Regions from separate parts of the Faecalicatena sp. genome, predicted to be linked through region 1. Evidence: a T-box and tRNA genes for the amino acid it is inferred to sense, from the RefSeq annotation. Region 1 holds a T-box; the other holds one or more tRNA genes.

Region 1 (5,945 bases):
AATCGTAATTATCTTGATTTGCGCACCAAAAACAGTCTGCCTTTGTGCACGCTAAATTAGTTTATTACGTTTTTTCGGGAAAGTCAAGGGATTTACAGCTAATTTCTTGAAGTTTTTGCAATTTTACTTTACCGCGCACGCCCAAAGTAAGCGTGCAGCAGCAACTTTACCTATAACACCTCTTATAATCCCAAATCATCCGCAATACTGCACATTTCTTCCAATGCAATGTCAATAAACTCATCCAGAGTCAATCCGGTAAATTCGATCGCTTCCATATAATCCCGGTTCGCTCCTGATGCAAACCGAAGCTCGCGGAATCTCTTATTGACTGATTTATGCTTTACGCTTGCGATCTTTTTGTCCGGGTAGATCTGGGCGATCGCTTTTAAAAATCCACTCATCGGGTCTGCCGCCAGTACCGCATACTGGAGATTCGTATGCGCTTTCACACCTGATGCCGGATTATGCGCACATATAGCATCGAACAATTCCTGATCATTTATACCTTCTTTTTTCAAAATTTCCACAGATGTCGGTCCGTGCACCTCCGGATGCTCCTGCCATTCACACTGCTCCTCGTCCAGATCATGCAGCAATCCGACGATTCCCCAGCGTTCCACCTGATCCGGCGCGATCCTCTTTGCGATCCCCTTCATAATTGCCTCAACTGCTAAAGAATGCTGGAGAAATCTCTCTCCAGTCATGTATTTTGTAAGAATGTTATATGCTTCTTCCCTGTTCATCTTCATCGCCTCCGTGTCAACTTTATTGTTTCGTCTTGTTCAAAGGGGTCAGACCCCTCTGCAAAAGGGTCAGACCCCTTTGCAAAAGTGCCTCACCCCTTCTGCTTCATTTCCTAGTATGATTTGCCCCAGTATACCATATGTTTCGCAGGTTTTCCGCAGCAGATGCAGACATCTGAGAGGTGCTCCTCATCATCCGGTATACATCTTGAGGATGCCCCGCCTGTCTGTGCCTTGATATCGTCCTCACATGCCTCATCTCCGCACCACATTGCTTTGATGAATCCACGGTTCTCCTGGAATTTCTCTTTCATCTCATCCATGGTGACTGCAGTATCAATATGGGAATCCAGGTATGCCTTTGCTCTGTTGAACATATCCTTCTGGATCGTCTCCAGGATTTCAGCCAGCTTTGTTGTGATCTCATCCAGGGATACTGCGATCTTCTCTCTTGTGTCACGGCGTACGACTACTACCTGATTATTTTCGATATCCTTTGGTCCGATCTCGATCCTTGTTGGGATACCCAGCATCTCCTGCTCGCTGAACTTCCATCCCGGACTCTTCTCAGAATCATCGATCTTCGCTCTGTATCCGGCAGCCTTTAATGCCTCAAGAAGTTCATTGGCCTTGTCCAGAACGCCTTCTTTATGCTGTGCGATCGGAATCACCCTTGTCTGTACAGGTGCGATCCTTGGCGGCAGCACCAGTCCGCTGTCATCTCCGTGTACCATAATGATCGCACCGATGATCCTTGTGGACAATCCCCAGGAGGTCTCGTACACGCTGTGCAGTTCATTATTCTTGTCTGCATATTTGATCTCAAACGCATCCGGGAATGCACTTCCGAAGAAATGGCTGGTTGCTGACTGCAGCGCCTTTCCATCATGCATCAGCGCTTCTACAGTGTAGGTATCCTGCGCTCCTGCAAATTTTTCACTCTCTGTTTTGCGTCCGCAGATAAGCGGGATCGCCAGGTCATCCTGAATAAAATCTCTATAAACATCGCGCATAGTCAGGGTTCTCTGCTCTGCCTCTTCATATGTTGCATGGATGGTGTGTCCTTCCTGCCATAAGAATTCCCTGGAACGTAAGAACGGTCTTGTCGTCTTCTCCCAGCGCAGCACAGAACACCACTGGTTCCATACCTTCGGCAGATCCCGGTAGGACTGTACTGTCTTACTCCATAAGTCACAGAATAATGTCTCTGATGTCGGGCGGATACAGAATCTCTCCTGGAGTCTTTCCAGTCCTCCGTGTGTGACCCATGCCACTTCCGGTGCAAAACCTTCGATATGGTCGGCTTCCTTCTGAAGGAGGTTCTCCGGGATCAAAACTGGAAGGTATACATTCTCTACTCCAGTTTCTTTAAAGCGCTTATCCAGGTCTGACTGGATATTCTCCCAGATCGCATAACCGTTTGGCAGATAGTTCAGGCATCCTTTTACACCTGAGTAATCACACAGCTTTGCTTCGCGTACGACATCCGTATACCACTGTGCGAAATCTTCATCTCTCGATGTGATCGATTCAACTAATTTCTTTTCCTTAGCCATAATATGTCTCCTTTTCCATTCTCCGGGGCATGTGCCTCGTTCTTTTCATATTCGGGGAAGAAAAAAACCGCCGAAGCCTTCTTCCCTCCAAAAAAGGGACCGAAAGTCTCGGCGGTACCACCCTAATTAACTGCATACTCTGACACAGTTCACTCATACACCGTTAACGCCGGTTCTACGCCGCGGTTTCCCACAGCAGCTCCCGGGCCGGTTCTATACCTTCCATGCAGGAGCCTCGCACCTTTATACTCCCTCTCTGCGGCACTTCTAAGTATATACTAATCCCGTTCATCGCTCATAGTATCTGTGATTTTACTCGAAAAGCCATATTTTGTCAAGACTTCAGGCCGAAATGCCTTATCCCTGTACCTGGAGCAGCTTCTGCTTGAGCTCACCCTCGAGCCTCTGCATCTCACGTTCTGCCTCCTGGCGTTTCTGTCTGCCCTCCTGCTGGATCTTCATCACTTCATCCAAGGTAGAGATCAGAGATTCATTCGTGTTCTTCAAGGTCTCAATATCCACAATGCCTCTCTCAGACTCTTTTGCGGTCTCAATTGTCGCTATCTTTAACTTCTCGGCATTGCGTTTCAGAAGTTCATTCGTCATATCCGTCACTTCTCTCTGGGCAGCCGCTGCCTGTGCGGAATGCTCCACACCCAGAGCGAGCACCATCTGGCTCTTCCACAGCGGGATCGTATTGACAACTGTAGACTGGATTTTCTCCACCATCAGGGTATCATTCCCCTGTACCAGACGGATCTGCGGTGCTGTCTGGATACAGATGGTACGTGTCAGCTCCAGATCATGGATCTTCTTCTCAAACCGGTTGCACATAGAGTCCAGATCCTTCGCCGCCTGCGCATCCTCGGGAAGCCCTGTCTGCTGTGCCTTTTGAAGAAGCTGCGGCAGATTCTCGCTGCGCACCTGGTTCAGTTTTTTCTTACCTGCCAGGATATACATGGAAAGCTCTTTAAAATAAGTCAGGTTCACTTCATACATCTTATCCAGGATCGCCACATCTTTCAGAAGCTGCACCTGGTGATTCTCAAGTACCTTCACGATCTGGTTGATATTGGTCTCCGCCTTGGCATACTTAGCCTTCATGGCATTGATCTTATTGGAGGTCTTCTTAAAGATACCCAGGAAGCCCTTTTCCTCTTCCTCGTCAAAATCCTTCAACTCTCTCACAACACCTGAGAGCAGGTCACCCACTTCGCCCAGATCCTTCGTCTTTACATTTTCAAGTGCAGACTCTGAAAAGTCCGCCATCTTTTTCTGCGTCCCCGCACCATACTGCAGGATGACAGAAGAATTCGTCAGATCGATCTGGCTGACAAAGGCATCCACTGCCTTCTTCTCTTCTTCAGTTAAAATACTGTCGTCAAGAGATGCCTCTTCTTTTTCCGGAACCGGCTGAACGGCCTTTTTTTCCTGCGGAAAAGGCTCCAGTGTCAATGTGGGGGTTGTTGCAAATGCTTCAAATTCATTACTCATAGTCTCTCCTCCAAACCTGATTTAAAAATCATCTTTTGTCAGCCCTTCCTGGGCAAGCATTGTATTCAGCACAGATATATCAGACGATACATCCCACGCTGTATCCTGGAACAAACTGTCCAGCAGCTTTTCAAAAGCCACATTCAAAGTATCCAGTGTCTTTTCGATCTCATTCTTAGATGTAATAATATTCTCGCCCTGGACCGGCAGAGAATCTAATTCCTCATAAGCCTCCAGAAGCTTTACTGTCGTAGGAAGATAATATTCCATCAGCCTGCGGATATCAGAAATACTCTCGGGATTCTGCTCCACCCTGTCAAAGATCCTGTCCACCAATACCTCCATCCGGGAAATCTTCGCAGAGATCTCTTCCCCTGGGATCGCATCATTACTCTCATGGATCTTCTTAATATACTCATCCCCTGTACGGATGATCTCCTGCACCTGCGGATCCAGCTTCTTCTGGTCTTTTGCCTGCTTTTCCTGTTCCTTAGCCTGCTGCTCACGGTTCAGCTTCTCTTCTAACTTCTGCTTTTCCATGCGTTCCATCAGATCATGATATTGTTCATATGCCTCGTTGCTCGTGATCAGACAGGTCCTCTGGCTGTCTAAGTGTCCCTGTCTGAACCAGCCCTTACGGATCATCTTTTCTATATCCTTCGTCACAAACTTACTGGACTTCTTAATGTTATCTGCCAGATACTTGATCTCGCAGTATTCCTTTTCTCCAAGCATGCCAAGGTAACGGCTGTATCTCTTTGCTTTTCCTAAAAGTGAAGTACCTGCCCCTGCCAGGATCCATCCCCCGACAGTAAATATCCCTGCCAATACCGCCAGTATCACCATAACAGATATGCCAAGAGGCATCGTCTCCGGTGATAAAAGGATGCCTGTGACAAGTGCTCCTAAAGTGAACAGCATTGAGATTCCTATGGAGAATCCCATAACCGTCATGATAATGCCGCCGACCTTTGCCCCGGTCGGTTTTGCAAACAATTCCTGACGCTTCATAGGAGCAGACGGCACTTCCGTCTGTGACGCGCGCTGTTCTGACGATCTGTATCCGGCCCGGCTTCCCTGGCTGTATGCAGTCTGCTGCCCCTGGTTAAAAGCACCGCCTTGTCTCTGCTGGTAAGTACCGGCCCGCTTCGCTTCGCCTCCCTGGTATCTCCCCTGGTACATGTTCTGTTCCTGCTGCCGGTTATACCGATACCCCTTTTTCTCCCACTGTGTGCCGTGGGGGCGGGACTGATATTGAAAATTCCGCGCAGTCTTATCCACAACGTCCCCGACATTGTGCAGACTCTTCTCCAATGTATCCATGGCGCCACTGATCGTATTTGTGATCGTCTGGTTCAGGCGGTTATAGTTCCGGGAGTCTATCGCCTCCTGGACCGTCCTGCTGATATCTTCGCCTAATTTCTCCCAATCTTGATTTTCCATTTTACCTCACCTAAACTTTATTTCGCTCCAAGGCTTCAATTCTGCCTATCTGCCACCTATTGTTTAATTCCCTATCGTTCCGGGAATCTACTGCCTGCGGGACTGTCCTGCTGTCCTGAGCCGCAGCCCGCAAGGACATATTTCCCGGTCAAGCCGCTTTAACTTAAAGTATAATAGAAATCCCTCAAAAAAGCAATGTAACTGAACACATTATCTCTTTAGAATATATACAAAAAATACTGCGTAAAACAGAAGGAACATGAACCCTTCCAGCTTAGAAAGCCCTTTTTTGCTGATCGCACAGATATAGACAAGCAGGCTTCCCACGATCAGGATAACCGTATCCTGCACTGCAAGGGCATTCACCGTGATCGGTGCAATCGATGCGGATGCTCCCAGGATCAGGAGGATATTGAAAATATTAGATCCCACAACATTCCCCAGAGCCAGGTCATTCTCTCCCTTTTTCGCAGCCACCATGGAAGTCACCAGTTCCGGGAGGGAAGTTCCAAGTGCCACAATGGTCAAACCGATAAATGTCTGGCTTAATCCAAAGCTTGCTGCAATATCTGATGCACTCTCCACCACAAAATCACCGCCGATAATGATGCCGGCAATTCCGATCACAACATAGATCACACTGCGCAGCGGTGTCAGCGCTTCGTACTCCTCTTCCGGTTCCCCGGACTCGGCGATCTTCTTTCTG
Region 2 (5,945 bases), on a different contig from region 1:
TGACCTCGGTTATGGCACTTCGATATGCAGGATATGATGTAACTATTGATGATTTTATTGATCAGTATTTAAAGATCGGTAAATATTACGCAGAAGACGGGCAGTATTATGGAAACAGCCCCTATCACTATTTTATCGGAAACCCGAGGACAGGCAGTGGATTTGGATGTTTTGCACCAGTGATCTACGATGCACTTGTAGAGGCGGCGGGAGCAGATCATGTAAAGGACTTAACAGGTATGCCGCTGGAGGCGCTTACCAGGAATTATATACAAAACGGGATTCCTGTCATTATCTGGGCGACCATGGAGATGAGACCCGCCTACCCCGGCAGGAAATGGACTCTTCTGGAGACAGGGAAGGAGTATACCTGGCAGGCACAGGAGCACTGTCTTCTATTGGTCGGTGCGGATGAACAGTCCTATTATTTTAATGACCCCAGACATGGGGAAGGAATCACAAAGTATGAGAAAGAAGTAACCCAAAAACGATATCAGGAAATGGGCAGTCAGGCACTTGCGGTGCTGCCCTAATTGTGTCTGAAAGGCAGAATCCTTTAAAACTTTAGAATATTCTGAAAACGGCGAGCAAAAGGGTCTGACCCTTTTGAAATACCTTTTGAAATAATGTAAAAAGAATTGTCGCATTTTGTGAAAAAATAGTGGATTTTTACACTTTCTTTTTGGCATCTTTTAGTGTAAAATATTGAACCATGGCCGATGAAAGCCGTGAACTTTATTGTAGGTCCATCGCAGTAGATGGGACACTCTAAGATATCCAGGAGGGAACAGATATGCCAGGTTTAACATTGACAGCAAATGCAGTACGTATAGGGTTTTCGAATGTAAATGAGATTCAGGAATTTGTGCAGACAATTAAGGATTACCGAGGTGACCTTGACCTTGTTCAGGGGAGAATGGTGGTTGATGCAAAGTCAATCCTGGGAATCTGCAGTCTCAATATGCAGGAGGAGATGGAACTTCAGGCTTATAATGGGGACTTTGACGGACTTAGAGTTAAGATCAGTAAGTTTATAAGATAAATAGTGAGAGGCGTTTTCTGTTGAAGAAGGCGCCTATTTTTATGTTTTTAAATTCTGTTTTTCGTGGTAAAATATATTCCATATATCAGGAAATGAGGAGCTTTTGTTGAAAGATATATAAAGGTACGATTACGAGATAATAATGAAGGAGTGGAATAATATGAAATTCACAAAAATGCAGGGAATAGGCAATGATTATGTATATGTAAATGGATTTGAGGAGAAATTGGACGCTCCATCGGAGACGGCGGTCAAGGTCAGCGACCGTCATTTTGGAATTGGCTCGGACGGGCTGATCCTGATCAATCCTTCCAATGTGGCTGATTTTGAGATGGAGATGTACAATGCGGATGGCTCAAGAGGAGAAATGTGCGGAAATGGAATCCGCTGTGTGGCGAAGTATGTTTATGATTACGGTCTGACAGACAAGACGCAGATATCCATTGAGACCTTGGCAGGAATTAAATATCTTGATTTGACAGTAAAGGACAAGAAGGCAGTACAGATCAGGGTAGATATGGGGAAACCAATCCTGGAGCCACAGCAGATTCCTGTGGCTGCAGAGGGAAGCAGTGCTGTGGATGTCCCTATCCTTGTGGATGGGCGGGAATACAGAATGACATGTGTCTCCATGGGAAATCCTCATGCAGTCATTTATATGGATGAGATAGATCATCTGGAAATTGAGAAAATAGGACCGAAGTTTGAAAAGCATGAACGTTTTCCAAAACGGGTCAACACAGAATTTGTTAAAATATTAGACCGAAACACGGTGCAGATGAGAGTTTGGGAACGCGGTTCAGGAGAAACACTTGCGTGCGGAACCGGGGCATGTGCTGTTGCAGTTTCCTGTATCTTAAATGGTCTGACAGAGGATAAGGTGACGGTGAAATTACTGGGTGGAGATCTTCTGATCGAGTGGGACAGAGAAGCGGACAAAGTCTATATGACAGGACCTGCAGAAGTTGTGTTCGATGGTGAATGGAACGGATAATATCAGGTAAGAATAAACGTCAGGCAGGAATAACCAAGAGACTAAGTATACAAAAAGGAGAACGGATATGTTTAAAATAAATGATAACTATTTAAAATTACCCGGCAGCTATTTGTTTTCAACGATTGCCAAAAAAGTGAATGCATATACGGCAGAAAACCCGGACAGAACAATTATCCGTCTTGGAATCGGAGATGTTACCCAGCCACTGGCTCCGGTTATTATAGAATCTCTGCACAATGCAGTAGATGAGATGGGGGATGCAGAGACATTTCACGGATATGCGCCGGATCTGGGCTATGAATTTTTAAGAAATGCGATGGCAGAGCATGATTACCGTTCCCGCGGCTGTGACATTGCAGCAGATGAGGTATTTATTTCCGACGGTGCGAAATGTGATTCAGGCAATATTCAGGAAATCTTTAGTAGAGATAATAAAATCGCGGTCTGTGATCCGGTATACCCTGTTTATGTAGACACAAATGTTATGGCAGGAAGGACTGGCACTTATGATGAAAGGACCGGGACTTGGAGTGATGTTATTTATATGCCGTGTACAGAAGCCACAGGTTTTGCACCGGAGCTTCCAAAAGAAACACCGGATATTATCTATCTGTGTTTCCCGAATAATCCAACGGGATCGACCCTGACAAAAGCACAGCTTCAGGAATGGGTGGATTATGCAAACCGTGTGGGTGCCGTTATTATTTATGATGCTGCATATGAAGCATATATTTCGGAGAAGGATGTGCCTCATACGATTTATGAGTGTGAAGGTGCAAGGACATGCGCCATAGAGCTGAGAAGCTTCTCTAAGAATGCAGGCTTTACCGGAGTCCGCTTAGGCGCTACGATCATACCGAAGGATTTGAAATGCGGTGACGTGACGCTGCATTCCCTTTGGGCAAGACGTCACGGCACAAAGTATAATGGAGCTCCCTATATCGTTCAGCGGGCAGGTGAATCAGTATATTCCAATAAAGGCCGTGAACAGCTTAAAAAACAGATAGCATACTATATGAATAATGCAAAAATAATCTATCATGGTTTAAAGGATGCAGGCTATAGTGTGTCTGGAGGAGTCAATGCTCCTTATATCTGGTTAAAAACCCCGAAGGGAATGGATTCCTGGGAATTCTTTGACTACCTGCTTGAAAAAGCGAATGTGGTAGGAACCCCGGGCTCTGGATTTGGGCCAAGCGGGGAAGGATATTTCCGGCTCACTGCATTCGGCAGCTATGAGAATACAGTAGCGGCCATGGAACGGATCAAGGCATTATAAAAGGGGACAGAGCGACCTGCAAAGGGGTCTGCAAAGGGGTCTGACCCCTTTGCACTCCGTTTTCTGAATATTCAGAAAATAACGCCTAAAAATTTTTTTTGATGGAAATTAAAAAAAGGGGTTGATTTTTTCCGGGAGTTTGTTATAATAACCATGTTGCGTCGGACAAGACAAAACAAAATGCTGATGCGGATTGGTGTAATGGCAGCACAGCAGACTCTGACTCTGTTAGTAGAGGTTCGAGTCCTCTATCCGTAGTTAAGAATCTGCGAAAGCAGATTCTTAATTTTCTCTTTAAGAGAGACAAAAGTTCATACATATCGGAGTGTGGCTCAGCTTGGTAGAGCGCTACGTTCGGGACGTAGAGGTCGCAGGTTCAAATCCTGTCACTCCGATTACCGAGATGAGATACCGGAGTTCCTTGGAAGCACGAGGGATACCGGTTTTTTTATATCTTTATTTTTTGACCGGCAAACGGACTATCCATTCCGATAGTCCGAATGTCCGATCAAAAAGTCCACACTGACGCCGAACAGATCTGCCAGCAAAATCAAGGAGTCAATTCCACATTCCCGTTTTCCTCGTTCATAATTTGCGATAGCCTGACGGCTTGCACCGAGGTAGTCTGCGACTTGATCCTGCGTCATGCGGTGTGACAGTCTAAGTATTTTCAATCTCTTTGCAAATAAATTTTCCATAAATTGATGCCCCCTCATTTATATGTGATTTCACAATACCCCTGTCTATCTATCATACCACTATCCCCTGTACTTTTCAATTGACCATAATTTCCCAATCCTCCCCGCAACAGACCTTGATCAGATTATTCTAGACCTTAAATTCACTCCTGATTTTCTATGTTTATCTGGCAATACCACAGCAGGAACAGTATAATAGAAGAAAAATAACGAGAAAGTAAAAAGGCAGGTACAGATTCATGGAAAAAGAGCTGATAAGGAGCTGCATTGATTGTGCAGCCGTGAATTGCGATGTGGGAAATAAGACATATCCTAAGTTTTGTGTGACAACAGAAAACCGGGACGAGGCTGTTATGGAGGAAGCACTGAGTTTATATGAGGAGGAAGAGAATCACAGGATCATGATCGAGGCGGCCAATGTTGAGGCCGAGTTCTATGGTATGATGACGAGAGTCGAGGAGACGGCAGAGTTTGCCAAAAGGATGGGATTCAAAAAATTGGGAATCGCTACATGCGTGGGTTTGATCAGCGAATCCAGGATACTGGCATCCATTCTTAGGAAAAAAGGATTCGAAGTGATTGGCATAGCATGCAAAGCCGGGGCAGTAGATAAGACACGTGTTGGAATCGATGAAGCCTGCAAAAAAGTGGGGAAGAATATGTGCAATCCCATTCATCAGGCAAAACGTCTGAATGCGGAAAACACAGAGCTGAATATAGTGATGGGACTCTGTGTGGGGCATGACAGTCTGTTTTATAAGTATTCGGAAGCACCGGTGACAACACTCGTGGTAAAGGACCGGGTATTGGGACATAATCCGGTGGCAGCACTCTACACGGCGGGTTCTTACTATAAACGTCTGCTTACGGAAACAGAAGAAAGTAAAAATGAATAGACTGTTTTTCCAGAAGCTTTTTAAGATAGATATTAGTGTAGTTCTCTTCCGGCTTCCATGCAATATTTTAGACTTTCCGCTGCGAGGCATATTATGTTATATTAGAATCGCTAAAGAGGACGAAGTATATAATACATGGAGGTTATCATGAGTAAATATGTGATTTTCGATATTGACGGTACATTGAACCAGACTGCGCTGTATGCCCTGGAAGCCTACAAAAGGGCATTGAAAAAGAGGGGAAGGGAGGCTGAGGAGACGGAGATATTATCCTGTATCGGCCTGAGTCCGGCGGGGATCATAGAGAAGCTTTTCGGAAGCCTGGAAGGAAAGGAGCTGTCTGACTGGCGCAGGGACATCAGAGAATATGAATTCCGTCTGATGGAAGAACATGCTGCGGCCTTTCCGGGAGTGAAAGAGAGCCTGGATAGGCTTCTTAAGGCAGGTTATGAATTGGCGGTCTGCTCCAATGCTTTTCCGGAGCACATTGAGCATGTATTGGAAATGATAGAGCTTAAGGACTATTTCCCGGTGATCGGTTCCCTGAAAATGGGTAATACCAAGGCAGAGGTCTTGGGAACACTGCTTAGGCAGCTTGGCTGTGAGGCTGCCTGTATGGTGGGGGATCGGAAGTTTGATATTGAGGCGGCAGGAGAAAACCATATTCCAGTTATAGGCTGTGCTTATGGATATGCACCGGAAGAGATCCGGTCTGCAGACCGGGTGGTAGAAAACGCGGGTGAGATTGCAGAGGCAGTGATGGCTTTGATCTAGCTGAAAGAAGGGTTTTGAATGAACAAAAGGACTGTGTCTATCATAAACGAATTAAATCAATTGGACAGGCTGATACAGATTTCTGATCTGGCAGACCAATTTCAGGTTTCCCAGAGGACCATTCGGAATGATCTGAATGCGATCAATGAGATCCTGAGGGAAAACAGCCTTACAGAGCTTGAATTAAAAAGCGGGGGACAGATCCATAGAAATGAAGATTTTCCGAAGATATTAGGGTTGGTGTCTGATAAGGATTACT

The links. A T-box is a leader RNA that pairs with one kind of tRNA and senses whether it is charged. The one in region 1 lies ahead of proS (proline--tRNA ligase), so its partner is inferred to be a tRNA-Pro.
Positions count from the first base shown of each region.
Region 2: it encodes a tRNA-Pro, which carries the amino acid that the T-box ahead of proS (proline--tRNA ligase) is inferred to sense. The anticodon was not compared.

Region 1 covers NZ_JBZUUL010000047.1:135-6,079, forward strand. The annotation lists gene AC4OGX_RS20285 (HD domain-containing protein) at 183-746, opposite strand; gene proS (proline--tRNA ligase) at 860-2,302, opposite strand; T-box leader at 2,394-2,603, opposite strand; gene AC4OGX_RS20295 (toxic anion resistance protein) at 2,660-3,796, opposite strand; gene AC4OGX_RS20300 (5-bromo-4-chloroindolyl phosphate hydrolysis family protein) at 3,818-5,239, opposite strand; gene AC4OGX_RS20305 (calcium/sodium antiporter) at 5,450-5,945, opposite strand, start outside.
Region 2 covers NZ_JBZUUL010000036.1:152,298-158,242, reverse strand. The annotation lists gene AC4OGX_RS16925 (C39 family peptidase) at 1-533, shown strand, start outside; gene AC4OGX_RS16920 (HPr family phosphocarrier protein) at 794-1,042, shown strand; gene dapF (diaminopimelate epimerase) at 1,203-2,036, shown strand; gene AC4OGX_RS16910 (LL-diaminopimelate aminotransferase) at 2,104-3,318, shown strand; tRNA gene AC4OGX_RS16905 (tRNA-Gln) at 3,506-3,576, shown strand; tRNA gene AC4OGX_RS16900 (tRNA-Pro) at 3,640-3,713, shown strand; gene AC4OGX_RS16895 (helix-turn-helix transcriptional regulator) at 3,798-4,016, opposite strand; gene AC4OGX_RS16890 (DUF1847 domain-containing protein) at 4,256-4,912, shown strand; gene AC4OGX_RS16885 (HAD family hydrolase) at 5,060-5,686, shown strand; gene AC4OGX_RS16880 (BglG family transcription antiterminator) at 5,705-5,945, shown strand, end outside.